DNA from 2 places in the Variovorax sp. PDC80 genome. Region 2 is predicted to be linked to the other one. Evidence: predicted binding sites of a transcription regulator. Region 2 holds the regulator's gene; the other holds the start of a gene.
What was found. Region 2 encodes LexA, which represses DNA repair genes until DNA is damaged. Its sites were predicted from a motif close to ACTGTATNNNNATACAGT; they were not measured.

Region 1: the regulator LexA is predicted to act here: its motif matches at 2,149-2,166, upstream of recA (recombinase RecA).

What each region holds. Positions count from the first base shown of each region.
Region 1 covers NZ_FOWG01000012.1:258,657-274,143, forward strand. The annotation lists gene BM109_RS30785 (hypothetical protein) at 1-40, opposite strand, end outside; gene BM109_RS30790 (polyketide cyclase) at 115-531, opposite strand; gene recX (recombination regulator RecX) at 518-973, opposite strand; gene recA (recombinase RecA) at 1,041-2,102, opposite strand; gene BM109_RS30805 (MarR family winged helix-turn-helix transcriptional regulator) at 2,249-2,734, shown strand; gene BM109_RS30810 (response regulator) at 2,801-3,472, shown strand; gene BM109_RS30815 (sensor histidine kinase) at 3,510-4,949, shown strand; gene BM109_RS30820 (sporulation protein) at 4,959-5,168, opposite strand; gene BM109_RS30825 (biotin--[acetyl-CoA-carboxylase] ligase) at 5,183-6,007, opposite strand; gene BM109_RS30830 (SET domain-containing protein) at 6,010-6,732, opposite strand; gene BM109_RS30835 (DNA topoisomerase III) at 6,873-9,824, shown strand; gene BM109_RS30840 (tripartite tricarboxylate transporter substrate binding protein) at 9,828-10,814, shown strand; gene BM109_RS30845 (oxidoreductase) at 10,824-11,681, opposite strand; gene BM109_RS30850 (hypothetical protein) at 11,910-12,089, shown strand; gene BM109_RS30855 (gamma-glutamyl-gamma-aminobutyrate hydrolase family protein) at 12,103-12,996, opposite strand; gene BM109_RS30860 (sugar phosphate isomerase/epimerase family protein) at 13,103-14,158, shown strand; gene BM109_RS30865 (catalase family protein) at 14,168-15,253, opposite strand; gene BM109_RS30870 (MocR-like pyridoxine biosynthesis transcription factor PdxR) at 15,367-15,487, opposite strand, start outside.
Region 2 covers NZ_FOWG01000002.1:760,014-775,500, reverse strand. The annotation lists gene BM109_RS09125 (oxepin-CoA hydrolase, alternative type) at 1-111, opposite strand, end outside; gene BM109_RS09120 (3-hydroxyacyl-CoA dehydrogenase) at 120-1,640, opposite strand; gene BM109_RS09115 (MFS transporter) at 1,809-2,966, opposite strand; gene BM109_RS09110 (D-2-hydroxyacid dehydrogenase family protein) at 2,971-3,978, opposite strand; gene BM109_RS09105 (hypothetical protein) at 4,236-4,619, opposite strand; gene lexA (transcriptional repressor LexA) at 4,797-5,471, opposite strand; gene BM109_RS09095 (asparaginase) at 5,544-6,506, shown strand; gene adk (adenylate kinase) at 6,580-7,236, opposite strand; gene kdsB (3-deoxy-manno-octulosonate cytidylyltransferase) at 7,541-8,308, opposite strand; gene BM109_RS09080 (Trm112 family protein) at 8,305-8,487, opposite strand; gene lpxK (tetraacyldisaccharide 4'-kinase) at 8,468-9,409, opposite strand; gene BM109_RS09070 (ExbD/TolR family protein) at 9,498-9,923, opposite strand; gene BM109_RS09065 (MotA/TolQ/ExbB proton channel family protein) at 9,979-10,611, opposite strand; gene xseA (exodeoxyribonuclease VII large subunit) at 10,925-12,229, shown strand; gene BM109_RS09055 (superoxide dismutase) at 12,289-12,870, shown strand; gene BM109_RS09050 (DUF192 domain-containing protein) at 12,979-13,449, opposite strand; gene BM109_RS09045 (hypothetical protein) at 13,554-13,748, opposite strand; gene BM109_RS09040 (hypothetical protein) at 13,916-14,239, opposite strand; gene icd (NADP-dependent isocitrate dehydrogenase) at 14,463-15,487, shown strand, end outside.

The DNA.
Region 1 (15,487 bases), on a different contig from region 2:
GCGAGGGAGATTCAGCGGAACCGATGGGTTTCGAAGACATGGCGCGCTCCTCCTTGTTGGTATGAAGCCGCGGATCATGCCATCGGCCCGTCGCGGGCTTGGCCGCTTGGCCGCTCAGCCGGCCGGCGCCTCGAGCAGCGCCTGCAGCGCGCGCAGGTCGCGCGCGATCCACTCGGCGTCGTGCGCGAAGGCCGCGTCGTCCATGTGCGGCTGGCGCAGCAGCGTGAACTGCAGCTCGCAGGCGCCGGGCGCCACGCCGATGACGCGGAACGGCACGTAGACCTCGGGCACGCCCTCGGGCGACACCCAGTGGTCGAGCACGCCGAGCTCGTTGGCCGGTGCGAAGCGCAGCACCGCGCGGCCACCGGGCGTGGTCGCCAGCCAGCGATCGCCCTCGCGCGTCAGCGCGCCGTCGGCCAGGCCGCTGGCCCAATCGGGCAGGCGCGCGGGATCGGCCGCCAGTGCATAGGCCGCGCGCCAGTCGCAGGCCACGCGCTGCGTGATCACGCGAGACAGTTCATTCGAGCTCATCGATATCGCTCCTCAGCACCTTGGCCGCCACCGCGGCCGAAAAGCCCCGCGCCATCAGGAAGCGGGCCTGCCGGGCGCGCTCCTTGGGATCGGCGGGCGGGGCGTCGAAGCGACGGCGCCAGAGCGCGGCCGCGCGTTCGAGCTCGCTGCCCTGCAGCCCGGCCACCGCCTGCGAGATGGCCTCGGCGCCGATGCCCTTGGCCTGCAGTTCCTGCCGCACGCGCGCCGCGCCAAGCCGGCCCGCGCGCTGGTGCAGCACCGAGGCGACCACGCGCTCCTCGCTGATGAAGTCCTTGGCCGCGAGCTCGTCGAGCGCGGCCTTGAGCGTGCCCGGCTCTTCCTCGTAGCGCGCCAGCTTGCGCTCGAGTTCGCTGCGGGAATGCTCGCGCTGGCTCAGCAGGCGCAGCGCGCGGCCTTTCAGGGAAGGAGCATCGAATGCCATCGGAAATGCGGGGGCGGAAAAAGAAAGCGGGGCGACCGCAGGCGCCCCGCTCGCATGCATCGGCCGGTTATTCGGCCGCGCCGGCCGCGTCCGCCGCCAGCAGCGGGATGCCCAGCGATTCGCGCACCTTGTTCTCGATCTCGCGCGACAGCTCGGGGTTCTCGCGCAGGAACTCGCGCGCGTTGTCGCGGCCCTGGCCGATCTTCTCGCCGTTGTAGGCGTACCAGGCGCCCGACTTGTCGATGATCTTGGCGGTCACGCCCATGTCGATGATCTCGCCCTCGCGGCTGATGCCCTCGCCGAACAGGATGTCGAACTCGGCCGTCTTGAACGGGGGCGAGACCTTGTTCTTCACCACCTTGACCTTGGTTTCGTTGCCGATGGCCTCGTCGCCCTTCTTGATGGTGCCGATGCGACGGATGTCCAGGCGCACCGAGGCGTAGAACTTCAGCGCGTTGCCGCCGGTGGTGGTTTCGGGCGAACCAAACATCACGCCGATCTTCATGCGGATCTGGTTGATGAAGATGACCATGCAGTTGGTCTTCTTGATCGTGGCCGTGAGCTTGCGCAGCGCCTGGCTCATCAGGCGGGCCTGCAGGCCGGGCAGCGAGTCGCCCATCTCGCCTTCGATTTCGGCCTTGGGCGTGAGCGCGGCGACCGAGTCGATGACGATCAGGTCGACGGCGCCCGAGCGCACCAGCGAGTCGACGATCTCGAGCGCCTGCTCGCCAGTGTCGGGCTGGCTGATCAGCAGGTCGGACAGGTTCACGCCGAGCTTCTGGGCGTACTGCACGTCGAGCGCGTGCTCGGCGTCGACGAAAGCGCAGGTGCCGGCCTGCTTCTGCATGGCGGCGATGACCTGCAGCGTGAGCGTGGTCTTGCCCGAGGATTCAGGGCCGTAGATCTCGACCACCCGGCCGCGCGGCAGGCCGCCGACGCCCAGGGCGATGTCGAGGCCCAGCGAGCCGGTGGAGACCACCTGGATGTCCTCGAGCGCCTCGCCTTCGCCGAGCCGCATGATCGTGCCCTTGCCGAACTGCTTTTCGATCTGGGCCAGCGCGGCCTGGAGGGCCTTGGCCTTTTCGGTGTTGGCGCCTGCGATGCTCGAGCCCTTGACGACTGCGTCCATGTGAAAAACTCCTTGAAGATCAACGGGTTGTGTACGGTCGGATCCATCTGCTTTTAACTACAGCCTGGATGCTTGAACAGTAGTGTAGGGGCGGATGGATTTGAGTAAACCCGTTTTTTGGTCAGTTTGCTTTACCATTTGGCGCCGTGAGCGACACCCCCTTCCCCCTCGATCCCGATGCCTGGCGCCAGACCCACCTGGGCCGGCTGCTCGGCCATGCGATGCGGCGCTTCGACGAGCGCGTGCTCGCGCTGATGGCGCACGACGTCGACGTGCCGCTGGCGCTGTCGAACCTCGCGGCGCGCGCGCAGGTGAGCGCGGCCCACGTGCACATCACGCGCCACCTCGCGCGCGAGGGCTCGCGCCTGACCGAACTCGCCGAGCGCGCCGGCATGACCAAGCAGGCCATGGGCGCGCTGGTCGACCAGTGCGAGGCCTGGGGGCTGGTCACGCGCGGGCCCGATCCGCTCGATGCGCGCGCGCGGCGCGTGCTGTTCACGGCCGACGGCCTGGCCTGGCTCGAGGCCTTCCGCCAGGCGGTGACGCAGGCCGAGCGCGAGTTCCGCGCCAGCGTGGGCGACGATGTCGCCACCGTGGTAACCATCGGTCTGGAAGCCTATACGGCGGGCTAGACTCCCCCCGAGCGGAGACAACGTGCAACGGCGCCGCCCACGGCGCGAACCGGGCTGGAGGTGGCTATGCGGATACTGATTGCCGAAGACGACAAGGTGCTGGCCGATGCACTGCTGCGCAGCCTGCGCACCTCGGGCGCCGCCGTCGATCACGTGGCCAACGGCTCCGAGGCCGACACCGCGCTCATGACGCACAGCGAGTTCGACCTGCTGATCCTCGACCTCGGCCTGCCCAGCCTGCACGGCATCGAGATCCTCAAGCGGCTGCGCGCGCGCGGCTCGCAGCTGCCGGTGCTGGTGCTCACCGCGGCCGACAGCGTGGAGGAGCGCGTCAAGGGGCTGGACAACGGCGCCGACGACTACATGGCCAAGCCCTTCAGCCTGCAGGAGCTCGAGGCGCGGGTGCGCGCCCTCACGCGCCGCGGCATGGGCACCACCAGCAACGCGATCAAGCACGGCCCGCTGATCTACGACCAGGCCGGCCGCGTCGCCACGCTCGACGGCAAGATGGTCGAGCTGTCGGCGCGCGAGCTGGGCCTGCTCGAGGTGCTGCTGCAGCGCGCCGGCCGGCTGGTCAGCAAGGACCAGCTGGTGGAGCGCCTGTGCGAATGGGGCGAGGAAGTGAGCCTCAACGCGATCGAGGTCTACATCCACCGCCTGCGCAAGAAGATCGAGAAGGGCCCGGTGCGCATCGCCACCGTGCGCGGGCTCGGCTACTGCCTCGAAAAGATCCAGTGACGCGCGTGCGGCCGCCGGGCGCGGCGGGTCCGGTCCGATGAAACTCTTCCAGCGCGCGCAGCGCTCCCTGTTCGGCGAGATCCTCGACTGGATGCTCACGCCGCTGCTGCTGCTGGTGCCGGTCAGCATCGGCGTGACCTGGCTGGTGGCGCAGGGCATCGCGAGCGCCTCCTTCGACCGCGTGCTCACGCACAACATCGAGACGCTGGCGCGCACGGTCTCGCTGCAGAAGGACAGCCCGCGCTTCGTGCTGCCGCAGCCGACGCGCGAGATCCTGCGCGGCGACGACACCGACCGCGTTTACTACCAGGTGCTCGACAGCCACGGCACGCTGCTCAGCGGCGAGCACGACGTGCCGCACCCCAGCCTCGACGAGCCGCCGGCCATCGGCCAGGTCCAGCTGCGCGACGGCGAGATGAACGGCAAGTCGGTGCGCGTGGCCTGGATCTGGCTGGCCGGCGACGCGCCCGATGCGCCGCCCGCGCTGCTGCAGGTGGCCGAGACGCGCCAGAAGCAGTCGCTGCTGGCGGCCGACATCATCAAGGGCGTGCTGCTGCCGCAGTTCGCGATCCTGCCGCTCGCGGTGCTGCTGATCTGGCTGGCGCTGGTGCGCGGCATCAAGCCGCTGTCGGTGGTGGAGGCGCGCATCCGCGAGCGCCGCCCCGGCGACCTGAGCCCGCTCGACGAGTCCTCGGTGCCGCTCGAGGTGGTGCCGCTGGTGTCCTCGGTCAACGAGCTGCTCGACAAGCTCAACGATTCCATCGACACGCAGAAGCGCTTCCTGGCCGACGCGGCGCACCAGCTCAAGACGCCGCTCGCGGGCCTGCGCATGCAGGCCGACCTGGCGCAGCGCGAGAACGCCAATGCCGACGAGCTCAAGCAGTCGCTCAAGCAGATCGGCCGCGCCAGCGTGCGCGCCACCCACACGGTGAACCAGCTGCTGTCGCTGGCGCGCGCCGAGGGCAACAGCGCCGGCGCCCATCGCCAGCCCTGCGACCTGGCGCGGCTCACGATCGAGGTGGTGCGCGAGGCGGTGCCGCGCGCGATCGAGAAGCGCATCGACCTCGGCTACGACGGCCTCGATCCCGGCTCGCGCGGCGTGGTGCTCGAGGGCAACCCGACCCTGCTCAAGGAGCTGGTGCGCAACCTGGTCGACAACGCCATCAACTACACGCCCTCGCGGCCCGAACGCACCGGCGTGATCACCGCGCGGGTGCTGGCCGATCCCTTCGGCCGGGTGCTGCTGCTGCAGGTGGAGGACAACGGGCCGGGCATTTCGGAGGCCGACCGCGAGCTCGTGTTCGAGCCCTTCTACCGCGTGCTGGGCAACGAGGCCGACGGCTCGGGCCTGGGGCTGCCGATCGTGCGCGAGATCGCGAACCAGCACCATGCGCAGGTGACGCTCGAGGACGCGCATCCCGAGCGGCAGCCGCCGGGCGCGCGCTTCACGGTGCGTTTCGAGAGCGCGCCGGCCTGAGCGGCCGGCTCATCGGGCGCCGGGGCCCGAGGCACCGGCCTTCGGCGGCTCGGCGCGGATCTGCAGGTACTCGGGATGGATCTGCCGCGCGAGGCGCTGCGGATCGCGCTCGTCGAGCCCCGCCGGCGCGAGCCCGAAGCCCGCGAGGTCGCCGCGCGACCACAGCCAGTAGCCGCCGTTGAGGACCAGCAGGGCGATCACGACCAGGCGCAGCGGCATCGCGGCGTCCGGTCTCAGAGGGCCATGCCGCGCGGCCGCACGCTGACCTCGTCGCTGACGATGGCCTGCAGGCCCTCGGCCGTGCGCACCTGCAGCTCGCCGGTCCACGAGACGCCCTCGCACAGGCCCGTGCGGCCGTCGCTGAGCACCACCTCGCGCCCGCGCAGCACGTCGCGCGCCGCGAATCGCTCGGCGAACGGCGCGAAGCCGCGCGCGCCGAATGCGAGCACGTCGCGCACCAGCGGCGGGATCAGTTCGGCCAGCACCGCGGGCGAAGTGGCGTCGGGACGCCATTGGCGCATCCAGGCGGGCGGCGTGCGCATGCCCTCGGCATCGCGCGCGCCGATGTTCACGCCGATGCCGATGACCACGTAGCGCGGCGACGATGCACCGCCGGCATGCGGCAGCGCGGTCTCGATCAGGATGCCCACGAGCTTGCGCTCGTCGACCCAGAGGTCGTTGGGCCACTTGAGCCCGAGCTTCGCCGCGCCCGTGGGATCGAGGTTCTCGGCCAGGCTGACCCCGACCGCGAGCGAGAGACCCGACCAGTCGGCCGGCGCGAGCGGCAGGCCCAGCGAGAAGGTCAGCGACGGCGCGACATCGTCGCCGGGCTGCTGCGCGCTCTGCCAGGGCCGGCCGAGCCGGCCGCGGCCCGCGGTCTGGCGCTCGGCGACCAGCAGCACGGGCTCGGTCCGCCCGGCGCGCGCGCGCCGCATGAGTTCGGTGTTGGTGGAATCGATCTCGCCGACCACCTCGGCCGCGAAGCCCGGCAGCAGGGGGGCGAGCGCCGCGGCGATCCGCTCCTCATGCCACTGCAGGGCGCTGCCGCCGGCGGCCATGTTCAGAGCCCGCCGTTGTCGGCCGCGGCCGGGGCCGCCTCGGCGACCGTCTCGGCCTTCTTCGCCTTGGCCGGCTTGTCGGCTTTCGGCGCCTTGTCCTTCTTCTTGCCGTCCTTCTTTTCCGACTTCTTCTCGGCCTTCTTTTCGGACTTTTTCTCGGCCTTCTTGTCAGCCTTCTTCTCGGCCTTCTCCTTCTCGGCCTTTTTCGCTTCCTTCTTCTTCGCCTTCTTCTTTTTCTTCTTGTCCTCTTCCTCGTCGTCCTTCGGCGTGAGCAGCGTGCCGCGGCATTGCTCGGAGCCGCAGTAGCACGGGAACTCGGACAGCAGCTTCTCGGTGTACGGCTCGTCGATGATCAGGCCGTAGTCGTAGTTGAGTTCCTCGCCGGCCGCGATGTTGCGCAGCGCCTTGATATAGACGCGCCCATCGACCTCGTCGGCCTCGCAGTTGGGCTCGCACGAGTGGTTGATCCAGCGGGCCGCATTGCCGTCGACGTTGCCGTCGATCACGCGCCCGTCATCGATATGGAAGTAGAAAGTGTGATTCGGCTGGGCCGGATCGTGCGGATGGCGGCGCAGTGCCTCCTTCCACGTGATGATCTCGCCCTTGTACTCGATGATCCGCTCGCCTTCGGCCAGGTCCTGCACCGCGAACACGCCGTTGCCATGGACGGAGGAACGCCGCGTCTGAATTCGGCGGGCGTTGGAAAGTGGGGATTTGGAAGGCATCGCCGAAGTCTGTTAGTTTGAATATGCACACATGCGCGTGCGCGTGTGCGCACGCGAGAAGCCGCCGAGTATAGAGAGAGCCCATGGCACTGCGCGCATGGCCCGCGAGCCGGCTTGGCGAAACAGTTGAGAGAGCACAGATGACGAAGACATTGGTTATTGCAGAAAAACCGTCGGTGGCGCAGGACATCGTGCGTGCGCTCACGCCGGTGGCCGGCAAGTTCGACAAACACGACGAGCACTTCGAGAACGACCAGTACGTCGTGACCAGCGCCGTCGGCCACCTGGTGGAAATCCAGGCGCCCGAGGAGTTCGACGTCAAGCGCGGCAAGTGGAGCTTCGCCAACCTGCCGGTGATCCCGCCGCACTTCGACCTCAAGCCGGTGGACAAGACCAAGACCCGCCTCAACGCGGTGGTCAAGCAGGCCAAGCGCAAGGACGTGACCCAGCTCGTGAACGCCTGCGACGCGGGCCGCGAGGGCGAACTGATCTTCCGCCTGATCGAGCAGTACGCCGGCGGCAAGACGGGCCTGAACAAGCCGGTGCGGCGGCTGTGGCTGCAGTCGATGACGCCGCAGGCGATCCGCGACGGCTTCGACTCGCTGCGCACCGAGAAGCAGATGCAGGGCCTGGCCGACGCCGCGCGCTCGCGCTCCGAGGCCGACTGGCTGGTGGGCATCAACGGCACGCGCGCGATGACGGCCTTCAACTCGCGCGACGGCGGCTTCTTCCTCACCACCGTGGGCCGGGTGCAGACGCCCACGCTGTCGGTGGTGGTCGAGCGCGAGGAGCAGATCCGCAAGTTCGTCTCGCGCGACTACTGGGAAGTGCACGCCAGCTTTCTCGCCGAAGCCGGCCACTATCCGGGCAAGTGGTTCGACCCGGCCTGGAAGAAGGCCAGCGCCCCGCTGCTGCCCAGCGGCGAGCCCGACCCCGAGCAGCGCGCCGACCGGATCTGGAACGAGCGCGACGCGCTCGCCATCGCGCAGGCCGCGCGCGGCAAGCCCGCCAGCGTCACCGAGGAGAGCAAGCCCACCACCCAGGCCTCGCCGCAGCTGTTCGACCTGACCTCGCTGCAGCGCGAGGCCAACAGCCGCTTCGGCTTCTCGGCCAAGACCACGCTGGCGCTGGCCCAGAGCCTGTACGAACGCCACAAGGCGCTGACCTACCCGCGGACCGACTCGCGCGCCCTGCCCGAGGACTACCTGCCGGTGGTCAAGCAGACCATGGGCATGCTCGCCACCAGCGGCATGCGCCACCTCGCGCCGTTCGCGCAGCAGGCGATCGACCAGAACTACGTGAAGCCGAGCAAGCGCATCTTCGACAACGCGAAGGTGTCGGATCACTTCGCGATCATCCCGACCCTGCAGGCGCCCAGCGGCCTGTCGGAAGCCGAGCAGCGCCTCTACGACTTCGTGGTGCGCCGCTTCCTGTCGGTGTTCTTCCCGAGCGCCGAATACCAGGTCACGACCCGCATCAGCACGGTGGCGCAGGCCGGCAGGAACTACGCCTTCCGCTCCGACGGCAAGGTGCTGGTCAAGCCGGGCTGGCTCGCGATCTACGGCAAGGAAGCCGTCAGCGACGACGACGAGAAGGACGGCAAGAACCTGGTGCCGGTGAAGCCCGGCGAGATGGTGCTGGCCGAGACCGTCGACACCAAGGGCCTGAAGACGCGCCCGCCGGCGCGCTACTCCGAAGCCACGCTGCTCGGCGCCATGGAAGGCGCGGGCAAGACCATCGACGACGAGGAACTGCGCGAGGCCATGCAGGAGAAGGGCCTGGGCACGCCAGCCACGCGCGCGGCCACCATCGAAGGCCTGATCGCCGAGAAGTACATGCTGCGCGAGGGCCGCGAGTTGATCCCGACCGCCAAGGCGTTCCAGCTCATGACGCTGCTGCGCGGCCTCGGCGTGGAGGAACTCTCCAAGGCCGAGCTCACCGGCGAGTGGGAATACAAGCTCGCGCAGATGGAGAAGGGCTCGCTGAGCCGCGACGCCTTCATGCGCGAGATCGCGGCGATGACCGAGCACATCGTCAAGAAGGCCAAGGAGTACGACCGCGACACCGTGCCCGGCGACTACACGACGCTGGCCACGCCCTGCCCCAACTGCGGCGGCGTGGTGAAGGAGAACTACCGCCGCTACGGCTGCACCGGCAAGAGCGGCACGGGCGAGGACGCCTGCGGCTTCTCGTTCGGCAAGTCGCCGGCCGGGCGCACCTTCGAGGTCGCCGAGGCCGAGGCGCTCTTGCGCGACAAGCACATCGGCCCGCTCGAGGGCTTCCGCTCCAAGGCCGGCTGGCCCTTCACCTCCGAGATCGTGCTCAAGTACGACGAGGAGGCGAAGAACTGGAAGCTGGAGTTCGACTTCGGCGACGACAAGAACGAGGACAGCGGCGAGATCGTCGACTTCAGCGAGCAGGACACGGTAGGCCCGTGCCCGATCTGCGGCGCGCCCGTGTTCGAGCACGGCAGCAACTACATCTGCGAGAAGTCGGTGCCCACCAACGCCCAGCCCACGCCGAGCTGCACCTTCAAGACCGGCAAGATCATCCTGCAGCAGCCGGTGGAGCGCGCGCAGATGGAGAAGCTGCTGGCCACCGGCAAGACCGACCTGCTCGACAAGTTCGTCTCGATGCGCACGCGCCGCGCCTTCAAGGCCTTCCTGACCTGGAACGCGGAAGAAGGCAAGGTGACCTTCGAGTTCGCGCCGCGCGAGGGCGGCAGCAAATTCCCGCCGCGCAAGACCTTCGGCAAGGCCGCGCCGGCCGGCAAGACCGCCGCCGCCAAGAAGGTGGCGGCGAAGAAGGCGCCCGCGGCCAAGAAGGCACCGGCCGAGAAGAAGGCGCCGCGCAAGACCGGCGCCGGCCTCAAGCCCAGCGACGCGCTCGCCGCGGTGATCGGCAACGAGCCGGTGGCGCGCACCGAGGTGGTCAAGAAGCTCTGGGACTACATCAAGGCCAATGGCCTGCAGGACGCGAAGGACAAGCGCTCGATCAATGCCGACGCCAAGCTCAAGCCGGTGTTCGGCAAGGACCAGGTGACGATGTTCGAGCTCGCGGGCATCGTGGGCAAGCACCTCACGGCGCTCTGAGCCATGCGGCGCAGAAGCTTCGCAGGCACGGCCGCCGGCCTCGCGCTGGCGCTGCTTTCCGCCTGGGCCCCGGCCCAGGCCGCCGACTGGCCCGACAAGCCCGTCAAGCTGGTGGTGCCCTTCCCGCCCGGGCAGGCCACCGACATCTTCGCGCGCGCGCTCGCCGAACAGCTCGGCCGGCGGCTGGGCCAGCCGGTGATCGTCGACAACAAGGCCGGGGCCGGCAGCAACATCGGCACCGAGTTCGTGGTGCGTTCGGCGCCCGACGGCTACACGCTGGTGGTGGCCGGCAGCGCGATGGCGGTCAACCAGACGCTCTACGCCAAGCCCGGCTTCGACCCGCGCAAGGATCTCGTGGGCATCTCGCTGATCGCCAAGGTGCCGCTGGTGTTCCTCGCCACGCCCGAGAGCGGCATCCGCACGCTGGGCGAGCTCACAGCGCGCGCCAAGGCCGAGCCCGGCCGGCTCAGCTACGCGAGCGCCGGCATCGGCGGCACGCAGCATCTGTCGGGAGAGATGTACAAGTCGGCGGCGCATGTGTTCGTCACGCACATTCCGTACCGGGGCAGCGGGCCCGCGCAGGCCGACTTCCTCGGCAACCAGGTGCCGCTGATGATCGATTCGGTGACCGCCGCGCTGCCGCACATCAAGGCCGGCAAGGCGATCCCGCTGGCCGTGACCTCGGCCACGCGCTCCTCGCAGCTGCCCGAGGTGCCCACCGTGCGCGAGAGCGGCGTGGCCGGCACGCGCGACTTCGAGGCCGTGGGCTGGCTCGGCCTGATGGCGCCGCGCGGCACGCCGCCCGAGGTGCTGGCGCGCCTGAACCGCGAGGTGACCGAGATCCTCAAGAGCGAGCAGATGGCGCGCTTCATCCGCGAGCGCGGCTCGGAGCCGGCGCCCACGACCGGGCCCGAGTTCGACCGCTTCGTCGCGAGCGAGATCGGGCTCTGGGGCGCGGCCGTCAAGGCCTCGGGCGCGAAGCCCGAATAGCCCGTTGCGTCAGGCCGGCGTGAAGTCGGTCGACAGCGACAGCGATTCCCACGCGCTCAGTTCTTCCTGCAGCGCGGCCAGCTTCTCGCGTACCGCCTTCACCGCGTCGCTGCCCAGCAGCAGGTGCGCGGGCGGCGTCGGCGCTTCGACGATGCGCAGCATGGCGCGCGCCGCCTTCACCGGATCGCCCGCCTGCTTGCCGCTGCGCGCCAGCCGCGCCTCGCGCACCGGGCCCAGCACCGGTGCGTAGTCGGCGATGGTCTGCGGTGCGCGCACCATCGAGCGACCGGCCCAGTCGGTGCGAAAGCCGCCCGGCTCCACGGCCGTGACGCGGATGCCGAAGCTCGCCACCTCCTTGCCGAGCGCCTCCGACAGGCCCTCGAGCGCGAACTTGCTGCCGTGGTAGATGCCGAGCCCCGGGAAGGTGACGATGCCGCCCATCGAGGTGATGTTGAGGATGTGGCCGCGGCGGCGCGCACGCATGAAGGGCAGCACGGCCTTGGCGACGGCGACCGCGCCGAACACGTTGACCTCGAACTGCCGGCGCACCTCGTCGAGCGAGGATTCCTCGAGCGTGCCTTCGTGGCCGTAGCCGGCGTTGTTGACCAGCACGTCGATGGCGCCGACGCCGGCCTCGACCTCGGCCACCACGCGCTCGACCTCGTCGTGGCGCGTCACGTCGAGCAGGCGGCCGAAGGAGCGGCCGGGCTGCAGCGCGTCGAAGGCGGCGCACGCGGCCTCGTCGCGCAGGGTGCCGACCACGCGGTGGCCGGCGGCCAGCGCCTCCTGCGCGAGCGCGCGGCCGAAGCCGGTGCTCACGCCGGTGATGAACCAGGTGCGCTGGGGTGAAGAAGGAGCGGATGTCATGGCGGTGTCCTCTGGGTGTTGTGTGCCCTGAATGTGCGCCCGGCTTCCGCCTTTGATAAGCCGCCCGGCGAACGAAGCGGCTTGCAGTTTTTCTTCAAGATCGCGCGCGGCGGGAACCCGGCGTGCCGCGGCGGCACCAACGACAAGACCCCGCGCGCGGGGTCTTGTTACATGCGCGCCATGACGCGCGGCCTATAGTCGTTCGATCCACCCCTGGGGATAGATTCCATGAAGTCATTGATTGCCACCGCCTTCGCCCTTGCCATGGGCTTCTCGCTCGCGGGCTGTGCCTCGTCCTCGCGCACCGCCGATGCCGGCAGCACCGCCTCCTCGGGCAGCGGCGTGACGGTGTTCGGCACCGTCGACGCCGGCGTCAGCGGCTACTCGACCAAGTCCGAGCGCCGCTGAACCGGCGCGGCGCTCAGCGGCGGCGCCGCAGCAGCGCCTGCTGCAGCACGCGCGCCGCGCGGTCGCGGATTTTGCCGGGCGCGCCGCGCAGCGTGGTCTTCGGCGCCACCTTGGCGGTGGCGCAAGCCCACAGAAAGTCGTGCAGGATCGGCGTGTCGTCCACGGTCTCGGTGCTGCCGTACTTGTGGAATTCGGGGTGCCACTGCGTGGCAGCGATGTAGCTGCGGCCGCGCTCGGGCCGGCGGCGGATCGCCTCGGCCACCCGGTCGGGCAGGCTCCAGGCCTCGACCTCGAAACCGGGCGCGAGGTCCTTCACGCCCTGGTGGTGGATGCTGTTGACGCGCGCGGTCTGCACCTCGGGATAGAGCTTCGCGAGCCGCGTGCCCGGCACGATCCCGATCTGGTGGAAGTTCTGGTCGTAGGTCACCGGGTCGCGGTGGCGCAGCGTCTCGGGATGGCCGTGCTGCTCCTCGATGTCCTGGTAGAGCGTGCCGCCGAAGGCCACGTTGATGAGCTGCAGCCCGCGGCACACGCCGAAGATCGGCTTGCCGGCCTGCTCGAAGGCCTCGACCAGCGCGAGGTCGTAGAGGTCGCGGATGCGGTCGCCGATCCAGGCGTCCTTGAGCGGCACCTCGCCATAGCTGCCGGGCCAGACGTCGGCCCCGCCGTGCATCACCACGCCGTCGAGCCACTCGGCGTAGTGCGACAGCTTGGTGTCGCCGCGCGCGGTCTCGCCCGTGGGGCAGGGCACCATCACCACCATCGCGCCGGCCGACATCAGCCAGTGGGCGATCGACTGCTCGACGTACTGCAGGGTCTTGTTGGTGAACAGCGAGCGCGCCGGATCGGCGTGCGAGAAGCAGGCGGACAAACCGATCTTGAGTCGGGCGGAGACGGGCTGGGGCATCTCGTTGGGTTCCCTGTGAGCGAAATTCATTCTGCGCCCACCGAACTTCGGTCGTGTGTCAGCCGAACCCGCGAAGTATCCTGTCGAGCCCACAAGGAGACACCGCATGCAGACGATCAAGGGGCCCGCCATCTTCCTGGCCCAGTTCGCGGGCGACACCGCGCCCTTCCACTCGCTCGACGCGATCGCCGGCTGGGCCGCGGGCCTGGGCTACAAGGGCGTGCAGATCCCGAGCTGGGACGCGCGGCTGATCGACCTGAAGAAGGCCGCCGAGAGCAGGACCTACTGCCAGGAGATCCAGGGCACGCTCGCCGCGCACGGCCTCTCGATCACCGAGCTCTCGACCCATCTGCAGGGCCAGCTGGTCGCGGTGCACCCGGCCTACGACGCGGGCTTCGACGGCTTCGCGGCGCCCGAGGTGCGCGGCAATCCGGCGGCGCGCCAGCAATGGGCGGTGCAGCAGCTGCACTACGCGGCGAAGGCCTCGGCGAACCTCGGCCTCACGGCGCACGCGACCTTCTCGGGCGCGCTGGCCTGGCCCTACCTGTACTCGTGGCCGCCGCGCCCGCCGGGACTGATCGAGGAGGCCTTCGACGAGCTCGCGCGCCGCTGGCGCCCGATCCTCGATGCCTTCGACGCGGTGGGCGTGGACGTGGGCTACGAGATCCATCCGGGCGAGGACCTGCACGACGGCGTGAGCTACGAGATGTTCCTCGAGCGCGTGAACAACCATCCGCGCGCCTGCCTGCTCTACGACCCGAGCCACTTTGTGCTGCAGCAGCTCGACTACCTGGCCTACATCGACCACTTCCACGAGCGCATCAAGATCTTTCACGTGAAGGACGCCGAGTTCAACCCGACCGGCAAGCAGGGCGTGTACGGCGGCTTCCAGAAGTGGATCGACCGCGCCGGGCGCTTCCGCTCGCTGGGCGACGGGCAGGTCGACTTCAAGGCCATCTTCTCGAAGATGGCGCAGTACGACTTCCCGGGCTGGGCGGTGCTCGAGTGGGAGTGCTGCATCAAGCACCCGGAGGACGGCGCGCGCGAGGGCGCGAAGTTCATCGCCGACCACATCATCCGCGTGGCCGACCGGGCCTTCGACGACTTCGCGGCCGGCGGTGTCGACGTGGCGGCCAACCGGCGCGTGCTCGGACTCGACTGACGCAGTCGCTCAGCGGTGCAGTGGGCAGCCGTTGCGCTCGCTGCGAAATTCCGACGAGGCCGCATAGGCCGCCTTGCGCGCGCGCATCACGCCGCCCAGCGGCCGGTGCGCCGCGAGCGCCTGCCAGGGGCTGAAGGCCATGCCGTCGTCCATCTCGCGCGACAGCTCCTCGCTCCAGCCCGGCTGCGGCGCCGCCAGCACGCGCGCGACCGTCACGAAGGGACTGAGTTCCTGCGGCCATTCGACCGAGGCGTCCTCGACCGGCATGCGCTCGAGGTCGACGCAGAGCTGAGCCCGCAGCTCCCACTCGCCGCCGTGCGTGCGCAGGAAGTCCATCACCGCCTCGCGCGTGCCGTCGGGCTTGCCGTCCAGATGCAGCTCGGCCTTCTCGAGCGCGACGAGCGCCTCGGACACCGGCGCGAGCTGCAGCTTGGCGATGTGATCGCCGAAGCGGATCGGCACCTGGGTGAAGAAGGTGGCCCCCAGCGGATGGGTCAGCGGATGCGCGCCCAGCGCGACCAGCTTCGCGCTCGAGCCGCCCGCGACCTCGATCAGCTTCTCGATGCTCTGCAGCACGCCCGACAGCAGCAGCTTGCCGGTCGGCGCGCGATCGGTGGTGGCCGCGAGCAGCTTGAGACTGCGCAGGAAGCCGCGCGCGTCGGGCGCGACGAACACCGGGCCGTCGACGAACAGGAAGTCCTGCGTGGTGTGGCCCTCGGAGCCCTCGACGCGCTCGCCCTCGACATCGAACACTTTGAGCGCCATGCCGCGCGGCAGCGAGATGCGGTCGTCGAGCACCTCGGCCGGCGGCGTCGACAGCCGCATCGCCGCGCGATGGCGCCCCGGCCTGGCGAACAGGCCCTGCGCGTACTCAGGCGGCAGGCCTTCGGGCACGACGAGTTCGGCATGCAGCAGGCCGTGGCTCTTGGCGTGCACGGCGCGCATGGCGTGGCCGGTGTGCTCGGCCATGGTCTGCGCCATCTCGCGCAAGGTGGCCACCAGCTCGATCTGGGTCTGGGCCTCGTCCTCGCGCTCGGTCTCCACGGAGGGATCGAAGCGCACCGGAGTGCGGGCATGCGTGGCGGTGTCGTTCATGGTCGAGGCTCCTTTGGCATCCTGGGTCGGGCCATTGAGCGTGGCGCCCCCGGCGCGCGGTGTAGGCCGTCGGCTCCCGTGGCTGCGCTCGACCGCCTGCACGGGAGGCCGCGTCAGCCGGCGCGCGCGAGCTGCGCCACGCGCCGGATCGCGTCGTCGATGCGCGCGGCCTCGATCAGCCCGTAGCCGAAGGCCAGGCCTTCGGGCACGTCGGCCGCATGCGGATCGAGCGCA
Region 2 (15,487 bases):
CTCGATGCCCGCGGCATAGATCTCGGGACCGAGCGCATTGCGCTGGCTGGGATTGGCGATCGTCAGCACCATGGTGCGACCTTCGCTCGTGCTCTTGAGTTCGGCGGTCATGTCGCGGCTCACTCTTCCTCGTGCAGCAGGCTCAGGCCCAGCGCGCCGCGGCGGCGCAGCCACGGGCTCGGGCGATAGCGCGGATCGCCGTAGACGGTCTGCATGTTGAACAGTACCTCGAGCATGTTGGTGGGGCCGTAGAGGTTGCCCATGGCCAGCGGGCCGCGCGGATAGCCGAGTCCGAGCTGCACCGCGGTCTCGAGGTCGCCCGGCGTGCACACGCGCTGCTGGCACATGTCGGCCGCGATGTTGACGATGGTGCCGATCACGCGCTGCGTGACGAAGCCGCCGCTGTCGCGGATCACGCTCACGGCCTTGCCGTCGCGCGCGAACAGGGCATGCGCGGCGTCGCGCATGTCGCGCCGGGTGGCCGGGTTGGTGGCGAGCACGCGGCGCTTGCTGGCGGCGTCGTCGATCAGCATGTCGATGCCGACGGTGCGCGTGGCGTCGAGGCGGTCGACGGCCGCGACCGTGGTCACGTCGAAGCCCAGCGGCGCGACCAGGATCAGCGACTGCGGCGCGGCGGAGGCGCCGCTGTCGATCTGCGCGCCCAGCGTGTTGACCAGACGCAGCAGTTCGGCGCGGCGCGCGGCGCGCGGCGAGACCCACACCGCGGGCAGCGTCTCGAGCTTCGGCGCCGGTGCCTCGGGAGCCTGCTGCATCGCGCCGTCCTCGTAGCGATAGAAGCCTTCGCCGGTCTTGCGGCCCAGCGCGCCGGCTGCGAGGCGCTGCGCGGTGATCACGCTCGGGCGGTAGCGCGGCTCGTCGTAGTACTGGCGGTAGATCGATTCCATCACCGGATGCGAGACGTCGAGCGCGGTCAGGTCCAGCAGCTCGAAGGGGCCGAGGCGGAAGCCCGCCTGCTCGCGCAGGATGCGGTCGACGGTCACGAAGTCGGCCACGCCTTCGCCCACGATGCGCAGCGCCTCGGTGCCGTAGCCGCGGCCGGCGTGGTTGACGATGAAGCCGGGCGTGTCCTGTGCCTGCACCGCGCTGTGGCCCATCTGCGCGGCATAGCCCGCGAGCCGGCTGCAGACCTCGGGCGCGGTCTTGAAGCCGGCCACCACCTCGACCACCTTCATCAGCGGCACCGGGTTGAAGAAGTGGAAGCCGGCGAAGCGCTCGGGGTGCTCGAGGCCGGACGCGATCGCGGTCACGGAGAGCGAGGAGGTGTTGGTGGCCAGCGTGGCGCCGGGCGTGACGATGGCTTCGAGTTCGGCGAACAGCTTGCGCTTGACCTCGAGGTTCTCGACCACGGCCTCGATCACGAGGTCGCAGCCGGCCAGCGCTTGCGCCGACTCGGCGATCCGTACGCGCGCGATCTGGGCGTCGCGCGTGGCCTCGTCGATGCGGCCCTTCTCGTGCAGCTTGTTCCATTGGGCGACGATGGCATCGCGCCCGCGCGCCGCGGCGCCCTCGAAGCTGTCGAGCAGCAGCACCTCGCTGCCGGCCTGGGCCGCGATCTGGGCGATGCCGCGGCCCATGGCACCGGCGCCGACGACGCCGATCCGGGTGTAGTTCACTGTCATGTGTGGCTGGGTTTTTTCAAAGGTTGAGAGGTATCGGGCGGGCCGCTGGCGCGTGCGCGCACGCCGGCCGCTGCAGCAGCGATTTTGCAGTCTGGCGGGAGAAGGGTTTCCCCGGTGTTTCTCGGGGAGGCATGCGGGCGCCGGCGCGACGGGGTTTCGCCGCGCCGTTCAGGCCGGCCGGCGGCTGCGGTCGATGCTCACGCTGAGCACCATGGCGACCAGCAGCAGCGCGAGCCCGACCCAGCTCATCCAGTGCATGGCGTCGCGCGCGAGCAGCCAGCCGCCGAGCGCGGCGCCGAAGGCCTGGCCGATGTAGATGGCCGAGCTGTTGAGCGCCACCGAGCCCGGCGCCAGCGCGGGCGCGAGGCCCACCAGCCGTGCCTGCTGGGCCGAGTTGGTCGAGAAGCAGCCCAGTCCCCAGGGAGAGACCACCACCGCGATCCAGAACAGGCTGTCCGCCAGCGGCCAGAGCGCCAGGCTCAATGCGATCAGGCCCGTGGTCGCCAGCACCATGCGACCGGCACCCGCGCGGTCGATGATGCGGCTCACGACCATGTTGCCCAGCAGGCCGCAGACGCCGAACCAGCCCCACATCAGGCTCAGCGCCGTGGCATCGGCGCCGAAGCGCTGCTTGAGGATCGGGCCGAAGTAGCTGAACAGCACGAACTGGCCCGCGCCTTGCAGCGCGGTGATCGACACGATACCCATCAGCACCGGGCTGCGCAGCACGCGGGCCCAGGCCGCGGCCGTGAGCGCAGCCGGCCGGATACCGCCGGGCAGCGTGAGCCATACCGAGACCGCGCTCACGACGCTGAGCGCCGAGATCGCGAGGAAGGCCGCGCGCCAGCCGAAATGGCCGCCGATCAGCGCGCCGATGGGCAGGCCCAGCACCGAGGCCATCGACCAGCCGAGGAAGACGAAGGTGACCGCGCGCCCGCGCTGCTCGGGCGGCACCAGCATGCCGGCGCAGGCGGCGGCCTGGGGCGTGAAGATGGCCGGTGCGATCACCGCGAGCATGCGCACGGGCAGCAGGGCGCCGAAGCTCGGCATGAAGACCGACACCGCGTGCCAGGCCGCGTACCAGAGCATCGTGAGGGCCAGCAGCCGACGCCGGTCCCAGCCGGCCACCGCGGCCGCGAGCAACGGTGCGCCGAGGCAGGTGACGAAGGCCGCGGCCGTGATCAGTTGCCCCGCGGTGGCGGCACTGACCTCGAGCGAAACACTGATTTCATTGAGCGTGCCCGGCACCACCATCACCCCGGTGCCGATCACGAAGTTGCCGGCGAGCAGCGCCCAGAGTGCGCCCCTCGGCGCCGGCTGGCTCACGGCTTCACCGCCGGACCTGCAACGCGCCGGGGTTGACGATGTTGGTGGGGTTGCCCTTGATGAAGCTCACGACGTTGTCGAAGGCCTGGCCGAAGTACATCTCGTAGCTCTCCTGCTCCACGTAGCCGATATGCGGCGTGCAGATGCAGTTCTCGAGGCGCAGCAGCGCATGGCCCTGCAGCGGCGGCTCGCTCTCGAACACGTCGATCGCCGCCAGGCCGGGGCGGCCGCGGTTGAGCGCGGCGAGCAGCGCATCGGGCTCGACCAGCTCGGCACGCGAGGTGTTGACGAACAACGAGGTCGGCTTCATGCGCGAGAGGTCCTCGAGCGTGATCAGGCCGGTGGTTTCGTCGTTGAGCCGCAGGTGCACGGACAGCACATCGGCCATCGCGAAGAACTCCTGGCGGCTCTGCGCCACCTGGAAGCCGTCGGAGCGCGCCTTGGCGCAACTCGCCTCGCGGCCCCAGATCACGACCTGCATGCCGAAGGCCTGGCCGTAGCGCGCCACGAGCTGGCCGATGCGGCCATAGCCCCAGACGCAGAGCGTCTTGCCCTTGAGCACCGAGCCGAGCCCGAAATTGGGCGGCATCGAGGCCGACTTGAGTCCCGACTGCTGCCAGGCGCCGTGCTTGAGGTTGCTGATGTACTGGGGCAGCCGGCGCATCGCCGACATGATCAGTGCCCAGGTCAGTTCGGCCGGCGCCTGCGGCGAGCCCGAGCCCTCGGCCACCGCCACGCCACGCTCGGTGCACGCGGCCACGTCGATGTGGCTGCTGACGCGGCCCGTCTGCGAGATCAGCTTGAGCTTGGGGAGTTTCTCGATCAGCTGGCGCGAGATCTGGCTACGCTCGCGGATCAGGACGATCACGTCGGCGTCTTTGAGTCGCACCGAGAGTTGACCGATGCCCTTGACGGTGTTGGTGTAGACCTTGGCTGCGTAGGCATCGAGCTTCGAAGCACAGTGCAGCTTGCGCACCGCATCCTGGTAATCGTCGAGGATCACAATATTCATGGCATGCCATTGTGCCTCGCAGCATGGAATCGGCGCGCCGTTGAACGTTTGGATACGGCCCCTGGGCCCCGAAAGGGGTGAAAACGGGGGCAAAGGCAGGAGAAGCAGGGGCAAAGGCGGGCAAAGGGGCGAGGTCGGCACCGCCTTCCCGACAGGGTGTGAACAAACCGGCTGCTATGGTTTCTTCACACCCCTGAGCCTAGACCTCGCGCGTCCACGCAATCGAGCGACCGCGTGAAACGCCGAGGCCGGCGCCCTCAGTGCAGGTGCACGGGGCGGGGCGACGCGGCGGCGGTTTCGAGTGCCTCGAGCGCGGCGAGGCGGTCGAGTTCAGCGCACACATCCGCCATCCGGCCCGAAATCACCACGCGGTTGCTGTTGCGCGCGCCGCCCTGCTGGCGGTCGACGACGCGCACCACTCGCAGCGGACGCGACGGCGCCTGGGCGACGGCTGCGGCCGTGACGGCGTTCTGTCCGCTGTCACCGCGTGCCGTGCACGACGGCCGTACCGCGACATAGCGCAGCTCGCTGGCACACAGGTCGTCATCGCGACGGTGTGCGGGGCGGGCGGGCAACCAGCGGCTCGCGAGCGACTGCAGCGGCATCCAAAGATCGACGAAGGTGAGGAGGGCGATTCCCATGTGAACTCCAAGAAGGTTTGAGGTTGAACACAGGCAGGATTCGTTGTCATCGGGCGCAGCAGGGTGATGGCGACAAAGCGCCATACGCCCGCCACCTGCGGCGACCGGATGGGGGATGCGTGATGCGGATCCGCGAAGCGGCTCGGCGATGCAGACCGCCGGGCCGGCTCGGCAGGCCTACATCAGCATGGTGTTTCGGATCAGGCCGACCGCGAGGCCTTCGATTTCGAAGGGCTCGCCGGGTTGGACCACGATGGTCGGGTAGTCGGGGTTCTCGGCATGGAGCTCGATCACCTGCTTGTTGCGCTTGAGGCGCTTGACGGTCACTTCGTCGCCGAGGCGCGCCACCACGATCTGGCCGTTGCGCGCTTCCTTGGTGGCCTGCACGGCGAGCAGGTCGCCGTCCATGATGCCGGCGTCGCGCATCGACATGCCGCGCACCTTGAGCAGGTAGTCGGGCTGGCGCTGGAACAGCGTGTTCTCGACGTAGTAGGTCTGGTCGACATGCTCCTGCGCGAGGATCGGCGAACCGGCCGCGACGCGGCCGATGAGCGGCAGCGCGAGTTGCGCCATGCCGGGCAGCGACAGCGAGAACTGGCTGTTGCGCGATTCGGCCAGTGAGCGCAGTGCATCGCCCTTGAGGCGGATGCCGCGCGAGGTACCGCTCACGAGCTCGATGACGCCCTTGCGGGCCAGCGCCTGCAGGTGTTCCTCGGCGGCATTGGCGGAGCGAAAGCCCAGCTCGCTCGCGATTTCGGCACGAGTGGGCGGCGCCCCGGTACGGGCAATGGCGCTCTGGATCAGATCGAGGATCTGCTGCTGGCGGGCGGTAAGCTTCACGGCGAACTGCATGGTGGTTCCTTGCGGCACTGGCTGAACATCCAGTACCTGTATTTTTAACCAGTTTTTCAAAGTTGGCAAGTCATGGTGACTTCATCCCTTTCGAATCCGCGGCGCGTGGTGGTGCTCGGCACCGGCGGCACCATCTCGGGCCGCGCGACGAACAGCGGCGACAACATCGGCTACACCGCCGGCGAGGTTGGCGTGGCCGACCTGCTCGGCGGAATCGAAGCGCCCGTAGGCGTGACGCTGGCGGCGGAGCAGGTGGCGCAGATCGACAGCAAGGACATGTCCTTCGCGATCTGGCGTGCGCTGGCGCTGCGCTGCGCCCACTGGCTGGCGCAGCCCGACGTGGCTGGCGTGGTGATCACCCACGGCACCGACACGCTCGAGGAGACCGCCTTCTTCCTCCAGAGGGTGCTGGCGCCGCGCAAGCCCATCGTGCTGACCTGCGCCATGCGCCCGGCCTCCGCGCTGTCGCCCGACGGTCCGCAGAACGTGCGCGATGCGATTGCCGTGGCCGCGACGCCGGGCGCGCAGGGCGTGACCGCGGTATGCGCGGGCACGGTGCTCGGTGCCTTCGACGTGCAGAAGGTGCACACCTATCGGCTCGATGCCTTCGACGCGGGCGACGCGGGGCCGGTGGGCTACGTGGAGGAGGGCGAGGTACGGCGCGTGCGCGACTGGCCGGCTTCGGAAGCAGGCGCAGCCCTCGGCCGTCTTCCCGAGGACGAGGCCGCATGGCCGCGCGTGGAGATCGTGATGAGCCACGCGGGCGCGAGCGGCGCGTTGATCCATGCGCTGCGTGCCGATGGCACGACGGCGTCGCCTCTGCGTGGCCTCGTGCTGGCGACCACCGGCAACGGCACGCTGCACCATGCGCTCGAGGTGGCCGCGCTCGAGGCGCAAGAGGCCGGCATCGCGGTGCTGCGCGCCACCCGCTGCACGCAAGGGCGCATCCTGCCCAAACCGGGTGACCGCCTGCGCGATGCGGGCGCGCTGACACCCGTCAAGGCGCGCATCGCGCTGACGCTCGAGTTGCTCTGAAGGTCGGGCGCCAAAGAAAAAGCCGCGTCGCGGGCCTCGAGGCCCGCACGCGGCTTGCGATTCGAGTCGGGGATCAGCTGCTCAGTGCGGCCAGTGCACGTTGCGTGATCTCTTCGACCGTGCCCACGCCCTGGATGGCGCGGTACTTCGGCGCGGCGGCCGGATCGGTCTTGGCCCAGGCCGAGTAGTAGTCGACCAGCGGACGCGTCTGCTGGCTGTAGACGTCGAGCCGCGTGCGCACGGTCTCTTCTTCGTCGTCCTTGCGCTGGATCAGTTCCTCGCCGGTCAGGTCGTCCTTGCCTTCGACCTTGGGCGGGTTGAACTTGAGGTGGTAGGTGCGTCCCGAGGCCGGGTGCGAGCGGCGGCCGCTCATGCGTTCGATGATGTCGCTGAAAGGCACGTCGATCTCGAGCACGTAGTCGAGCTTGACGCCCGCGGCCTTCATCGCGTCGGCCTGCGGAATGGTGCGCGGGAAGCCATCGAACAGGAAGCCTTCGGCGCAGTCGGGCTGGGCGATGCGTTCCTTCACGAGATTGATGATGAGGTCGTCGCTGACCAGCGCACCCGCATCCATCACGGCCTTGGCCTGCAGGCCCAGCGGGGTGCCGGCCTTGACGGCGGCGCGCAGCATGTCGCCGGTGGAAATCTGCGGAATGCCGTACTTCTGGCAAATGAAGGCCGCCTGCGTGCCTTTGCCCGCCCCGGGCGCGCCCAACAAAATCAGTCTCATGGTGTCCTCGGAGGGTTCTTGGATTTGTGTCACGTCGCGCAGGCACCCTTCGATGAAGACAAAGTGCCACGGACGGAGTTGCGTCGAGGATAGCACGCGGCCCCGTGAACAATTTCGCCGGGCACCTGCGATGGCGATGGCCGGAAAGCGATGATCGAGACTCCTTGCGCTCCGAAGCCGGCTCTTCGTGGATGGATCGGGCAAGTTGGACGAAGATTGGACTGCCGTTCGAAGCCTGGAACTTCCAGGCCTGGATGGCATCCGCGTGACTGATTGCAGTGGCCGGCCGCCGCTAGGCCAGCGCTCAGTTCGCGGCGCCGAACAGTGCTCGCACCCGCGCCAGGTCTTCCGGCGTGTCCACGCCCGGTCCCGGCGCCGCATCGCTCACATGCACCGCGATGCGATGCCCATGCCACAGCGCGCGCAGTTGCTCGAGCGCCTCGATGGTTTCGAGCGGCGAGGGCGGCAGCGAGGGGAACCGGCGCACGAAACCCGCACGGTAGCCGTAGATGCCGATGTGGCGCAGCGGTGCGGGCGAAGGCAGTTGCGTCGGAGGCACGCCCGGCGCGGCACCATCGCGCCACCAGGGAATCGGCGCGCGGCTGAAATAGAGCGCATTGCCCTGCGCGTCGAGCACGGCCTTCACGACGTTCGGATTGAGATAGTCGGCCACCGAATCGATCGCATGCACCGCGGTGCTCATGGCGGCATCGGGCCGCGCGAGCAGCGCCGCGGCCACGGCGTCGATCAACGCCGGGTCGATCAGCGGCTCGTCGCCCTGCACGTTGACCACCACCGCGTCGCCGTCGATGCCGAGCTGTTCGCAGGCCTCGGCGAGGCGGTCGCTGCCGCTCGGATGGCCCTGACGGGTGAGGATCGCCTCCACCCCGTGGGTCTGGCAGGCCGCGAGGATCGAGGCATGGTCCGCCGCCACCACCACGCGCGCCGCGCCGGACTGCGCCGCGCGCTGCGCCACGCGCGCCACCATCGGCACGCCCGCAATGTCGGCCAGCGGCTTGTCGGGCAACCGCGTCGACGCCAGTCGGGCCGGCACCAGAACCGTGAAGCTCACAGCCCGAGCTCGTCGTCGGACAGGGTGCGGGCCTCGTTCTCGAGCAGCACCGGAATGCCGTCGCGCACCGGATAGGCCAGGCGCGCACTGCGCGAACAGAGTTCCTGCTTCTCCGGATTCCAGGTCAGGGGGCCCTTGGTGACGGGGCAGACGAGCAGTTCAAGCAGCTTGGTGTCCATCGGTCGATGATAGCTTTGCGTCGAGCGCCGCAAGGAAGGCTTCGGAGGGGGCGAACAGCAGCGGCACGGCTAGCGCACGAGGCTCCTTGCGCCAGAGCTTGACCGCGTCCTTCTCGGTGCACAGCAGCAGGTGGCCGGCGGGCAGGTCGTCGTGCCAGTCGGCGAAATCGTGGTGATCGGGCAGGGCGATGGTTCGTTCGGGTTCGATGCCTTGCGCGCGCAGCATCTCGAAGAAGGCTTCGGGCCGCGCGATCGCCGCCAGCGCCGTGATGGGGCGTGCAGCCAGCGAGGCCAGTGGCGTTCGGGTGCCGTCGCTCGTCACCGCGTAGGTCGCCAGTTGGCGCGTGGCGGTGAAGCCACCGGGAAACGCCGGGTGCTCGCCGCTGTGCAGCACCAGGTCGCAATCGCGCGGCCAGGGTTCGCGCAAGGGGCCGGCCGGCAGCAGCCAGCCGTTGCCGATGCCGCGGTCGTCGAACACGCAGATCTCGATATCGCGCGCCAGCGCCAGGTGCTGCAGGCCGTCGTCGCTGACGACGACCTGCGTGGCGGGGTGGGCGGCGAGCAACGTTCGCGCGGCCTCGGCGCGGCGCCGCGCCACGAACACCGGCGCGCCGGTGCTGCGCCGGATCAGTGCCGGCTCGTCGCCGACCTCGCGCGGATCGCTGTCGGGCAGGACTTCGCGGCAGTCGTCCGTGTGCCGGCCGTAGCCGCGCGACACCACGCCGACCTGCCAGCCGCGCGAACGCAGATGTTGCACCACGGCCATCACCACCGGCGTCTTGCCCGCACCGCCGGCGATCACGTTGCCGACGATCACCACCGGTACCGGCATGCGCTCGGTACGCAAGCAGCCGAGGCGATAGAGCAGCGCGCGCAGCGCCACCAGGGTGCGAAAGAGCAGTGACAGCGGCCACAGCAGCATCGCCAGCGGGCCGCGCCGCAGCCAGGCGTGCCGAAGCCGCGAGGCGGTTGCGCCGGCGTCGGTGCCGTTGCGCCCCTGCGACGGCAACTCAGTGCCCGGCTTGCGCCGTCGACTGGGCGGCGAAGGTGATCTGCATCAGGCCCGCGCGGCGCGCGGCCTCCATCACCGTCACCACCGCCTGATGCGGGCTGCTGGCATCGGCGCTGATGATCACCACGCTGTCCTTGCCGCCGGTGGCGGCCGCGGCGAGCGCCGCCGCCACGGTGTCCACGCTGCGGTCGGGCATGGGCGTCTTGTTGATCGAATAGCGTCCGTCGGCCGACACGCCGACGATCACTTCCTTGGGGTAGTCGCGCTGCGCGTCCACGTCGGCCGTCGGCAGCCGCAGTTGCATCTCGGTGAACTTGCTGTAGGTGGTCGACAGCATCAGGAAGATCAACACCACCAGCAGCACGTCGATGAACGGGATCAGGTTGATCTCGGGCTCGTCGCGCGCGCCGTGGCGAAACTGCATGCGGCCGCGGCTCACCGGGCGCTCCCGGTGGCGGCCATGAAGGCGGGGAGCGCCCTCATTTGCGCATCGCGTTGAGATGGCGCGCGAAGCGCTCGCCCGAGAGTTCCAGATTCAGCAGGTACTCGTCGACGCGGCTGCGGAAGTAGCGCCAGAAGATCAGGGTCGGGATCGCGACGATCAGGCCGAAGGCCGTGTTGTAGAGCGCAATCGAGATGCCGTGCGCAAGTTGCGCCGGGTTGCCCGAGCCGACCGCGCCGCTGGTCGGCGACTGCGAGCCGAAGATCTCGATCATGCCGATCACCGTGCCCAGCAGTCCGAGCAGCGGGGCGGCCGAGGCGATGGTGGCGAGGGCGGGCAGGTAGCGTTCCAGCCGGTGCGCCACGGTGCGGCCCGAGGCTTCCATGGCGGCGCGCAGGTCGTCCTCGGTGCAGCGCGGATTGGCGTTCAGCGCCCGCAGGCCGGCGGCCAGCACCTGGCCGAGCATCGAGTTGTTCTCCAGCTTGGTCACCACATCGGGGCCGGGTACCGCGTTGTGCGACACGGTGATGGTTTCGTCGAGCAGTTTGGGCGGAAGCACCTTCACTGTCTTGAGACTTGTGAAACGTTCTATAACGAGTGCGAGTGCAATCACCGAGCAAGCGAGCAGCGGCCAGATGGGCCAACCTGCAGCAACTATGATGGAAAACAAGGAATCCTCCGGCCCCGTAGGCTGTCAATGCGCGGCGATTATCCACTGAGCCCACCATCGCCACACGGCTTGTTTGCGTGTCGGCCAAGACGCACAGATTCTGTGGATAACTTTGTGATTAACCCGCTGCGCAAGTCGCCGCGAGCCGCGCCAACTGGGCTTTCCATTAGATCGATTGAATTTTGGGCACCGCTTTTTTAAATGAAATCAACAACTTGCACGAGAAACCGTGCAATTGTCCGACCCCGGGGCCCTGGCGCCCGAGCCACGGCACCCGTTGTGGAAGAGTGCCAAATCACGATTCGGCGGTTTTGTGAACTTGCGTGACCCCAATCCGGTTTCCGGACCGCGCGTCTGGGCCGTCGGCGCGTTGTGCCGCGCGGTCGCCGATGCGCTCGATGCCCGCTTCAATCCGGTGTCCGTGCGCGGCGAAATCTCCGGTTTTTCGCGTGCGGCGAGTGGACATTGTTACTTCTCGCTCAAGGACGAGTCGGGCCAACTGCGCTGCGCCATGTTCCGCCGCGCGGCCGGCCTGCTCGATTTCTCGCCGCGCGACGGCGACCAGGTCGAGGTGCGCGGGCGTCTCGCGGTCTACGAGCCGCGCGGCGATCTGCAACTGGTGGTCGAAAGCCTGCGCCGGGCCGGGCAGGGCGCCCTGTTCGAGCAGTTCCTTCAGCGCAAGGCGCGTCTCGAGGCCGAGGGGCTGTTCGACCCGGCGCGCAAGCGCGCGCTGCCGGTGATGCCGCGCGCGATCGGCGTCGTCACCTCGCTGGGCGCCGCGGCGCTCCATGACGTGGTGACCGCGTTGCGCCGGCGTGTGCCCCACATTCCCGTGACGGTGGCGCCCGCGGCGGTGCAGGGCGCGGCTGCACCTGGCGAACTGGTGCGCGCGCTGCAATCGCTCTACGCGATGCAACCGGCGGTCGACGTCATCCTGCTGGTGCGCGGCGGCGGATCGATCGAGGACCTCTGGGCCTTCAACGACGAGAGTCTGGCACGCACCATCGTGCAGAGCCCGGTGCCGCTGATCAGCGGCGTGGGCCACGAGACCGACTTCACCATCGCCGACTTCTGCGCCGACCTGCGTGCGCCGACGCCTACCGCCGCGGCCGAGCTGGTCAGCGCGCCGCAGGCGCTGTGGCTCGATGCCCTGACCTTGCTCGAGGAGCGGCTCGACGACGCCATCGGCGCGCGGCTCGACGTGCTGGGCCAGCGGCTCGACCAGGCCGCGGGCCGGCTCGGCCGTCCCTCGTCGCTGGTCGCGCGTCAGCAGTTGCGGCTCGCGCACCATGCGCAGCGCCTGCACTATGCGGTGCTGTCGAGGACGCAGCGGCAATCGCAGGCGGCCCAGGCGTTGGCCGGCGATTTCCCCGCGAAGTTCGAGCGCGCGCTGGTGCAGCGCCGCGAGCGCCTGGAACGCGTCGCGCTGCGGCTGCGCCTGCTCGATCCCGCGCTCGTGCTGCAGCGCGGCTATGCCTGGATCACCGACGCCGACGGGCGCGCCGTGGTCAGCGCGAAGGCGCTCGCACCCGGCGATGCCGTCGTTGCCCGCCTGGCCGATGGCTCCGTCGATCTGACCGTCGGGTCACGCGGCGCGACGGGAACACGTCCGACGTGAGTGCCACGATTCCTTTCTAGAATCATTGATTCCCCACAACCAACCCACGAGAAAAAACCATGGAACATGTGCTCCCACCCCTGCCGTACGCCCTCGACGCGCTGGCACCCGAGTACTCGAAGGAGACCCTCGAGTACCACTACGGCAAGCACCACAACGCCTATGTGGTGAACCTCAACAACCTGCAGAAGGGCACCGAGTTCGAGTCGCTCACGCTCGAAGAGATCATCAAGAAGTCCAGCGGCGGCATCTACAACAACTCGGCCCAGATCTGGAACCACACCTTCTTCTGGAACTGCATGAAGCCCCAGGGCGGCGGCGCTCCGAGCGGCGCGCTGGCCAAGGCCATCGATGCCAAGTGGGGCAGCTTCGATGCCTTCAAGGAAGCCTTCGTGAAGTCGGCCGTGGGCAACTTCGGCTCGGGCTGGACCTGGCTGGTGAAGAAGCCCGACGGCAGCGTGGACATCGTGAACACCGGCGCCGCCGGCACGCCGCTGACGACCGCCGACACGGCGCTGCTGACGGTCGACGTCTGGGAACACGCCTACTACATCGACTACCGCAACCTGCGTCCCAAGTTCGTCGAGACCTTCCTGGCCAAGCTGGTCAACTGGGACTTCGCCGAAAAGAACTTCGGCTGAGATCGACGAGGGGCACCATCGCGGTGCCTTCATGAAAAAGCCCCGCGACGCGGGGCTTTTTGTTGGGCCAACCGAAATCGGTCGGCGGTGCGCGGCCTGCGAGGGGACTCAGCGCTTGCCCGCGGCGAACAACTCGCCGGTGATCTTCGCGCCCTTCTTGATGTTCTTCTTCTTGAACCAGCCCTGGTTCATTTCGAGCACGTACTTCACGGGCTCCTCGGAGCAATGCGAGTCGTCGGTCTGCGGCTTCATGTCGGCCAGGTTGACGATGCGGCCGTCCTCGGCCACGAAGGCGGCCGTCAACGGCAGCAGCGTGTTGCGCATCCAGAAGCACTGGGTGGCGGGCTGCTCGAACACGAAGATCATGCCTTCGGCCTGCGGCATCTCCTTGCGGAACATCAGGCCGACCTGGCGCTCGACCGGCGCCTGGGCGATCTGCGCATCGATGGTGTACAGGCCGATCGACAGCTTGGTGCGGGCGAGGTTGGTTTGGGGTTCCTGCTGGGCGTGGGCCGGAGCGAGCAGGGCGGCGGAAGCGGCGACGGAGAAGGCCAACAGGGCGGCAAAACGCTGGAGCATCGGGGTTCTTTCAGACTCTTCCATACAAAGAAGGCCGTGCCCGGCCCCATGAAAAAAGCCCGCGGAAGCGGGCCTGGCGGGCATGGCCTGTGAAGGCGGCTAGCTTACGCCTTCTTGGTGGCGACGTGGGCCTTGGCGACCTTGCGAGCCTTGTGCTTCTTGGCGGCGGCGTGCTTCTTGGCCGGCGCCTTGGCCTTGGTGGCGGCAGCGGCGGGAGCTGCTGCGGCGGGTTCGGGTTGTTGGGCAAAGGCACCGAATGCGACAAGACCGGCGACCAGGGCAGCGAACAGCTTCTTCATGACAAATCCTTTGAGATTGTTAGATATGGACCACCTCCCTGTGGAGGTGCATGTTCAACGGAAAGCATTCGTTGCGGTTGACAGTGCGGGCTCCGGAAGAATGAGCAAAAAATGAGGGCGAAAAAAAAGCGCCCCGATGGAGCGCTTTCTTTCAAGAGGACGAATCCTTAGTTGGGCGTGCCGCCTTGGGTCGACTTGCGCTTCACGCTGCCGTCCTTGTTGCGACGACGTTGGTCGCGGGTTTCAGCGCGCTTCTCGCCGGAGGTAGCAGCCTTGTCGGTGCCGATGGCGCCGCCTTCGGGCGTCTTGGCGATGTCGCCGGCCGGAGCGGCCACCTTGCCAGCGGGACGTGCGTCCTTACGGGCTTCAGCGCGTTGTTGCGCCTTGCTGTTGCTGGCGTTCCCTTGTTCGGGGGTGGTGCCAGCCGGGTTTTGGGCATAGGCGCCGGCTGCGAACAGGCCAGCGATCATGACTGCGAGAAGTTTGCTCATTGATGGATTCCTCTATCGAGAATTGGTTGGAAACGCCTCCCGGCGAGCAGAAGGTCAGGCACTAACGAGGCCGGCGGCCCGCAGGTTGACAAACGCCCACTGATGGGTTGCGTCTAAAATGTACAGCGATTTGTTCGCGGGCTGTACAGCGAATCCCCCTCGCTGTCTGAATTCGCAGACAGTCGTCACCGAATTACTTCCACTCCGGAGTCTTCCTCCCCTCATGTCCAGCTACCAGCACATCAAAGTCCCGACCGAAGGCCAGAAGATCACGGTCAACGCCGACAACTCGCTCAATGTGCCCGACCAGCCGATCATTCCCTTCATCGAAGGCGACGGGACTGGACTGGACATCACGCCCGTGATGCTGAAGGTGGTGGATGCGGCGGTAGCCAAGGCCTACGGCGGCAAGAAGAAGATCCACTGGATGGAAGTCTATGCCGGCGAAAAGTCGACCAAGGTCTACGGTCCCGATGTCTGGCTCCCCGAAGAAACGCTGCACGCCGTGCGTGACTACGTCGTTTCGATCAAGGGCCCGTTGACCACCCCCGTCGGCGGCGGCATCCGTTCGCTGAACGTCGCGCTGCGCCAGGAGCTCGACCTCTACGTCTGCCTGCGTCCCATCCAGTACTTCGAAGGCGTGCCCAGCCCGGTGCGCGAGCCGCACAAGACCAACATGGTCATCTTCCGCGAGAACTCGGAAGACATCTACGCCGGCATCGAGTTCGAAGCCGAGAGCGACAAGGCCAAGAAGCTCATCAAGTTCCTGCAAGAGGAAATGGGCGTCAAGAAGATCCGTTTCCCCGACACCTCGGGCATCGGCGTCAAGCCGGTGTCGAGGGAAGGCACCGAGCGCCTGGTGCGCAAGGCGCTGCAGTACGCGATCGACAACGACAAGTCGAGCGTCACGCTGGTGCACAAGGGCAACATCATGAAGTTCACCGAAGGTGGCTTCCGTGACTGGGGCTACGCCCTGGCCCAGAAGGAATTCGGCGCGGAACTCATCGATGGCGGCCCGTGGATGAAGTTCAAGAGCCCGAAGAGCGGCAAGGACATCACCGTCAAGGACAGCATCGCCGACGCGTTCCTGCAGCAGATCCTGCTGCGTCCCGCCGAGTACAGCGTCATTGCCACGCTCAACCTCAACGGCGACTACGTGTCCGACGCGCTGGCCGCGCAGGTCGGTGGCATCGGCATCGCCCCGGGCGCGAATCTGAGCGACACCGTCGCCATGTTCGAAGCCACCCA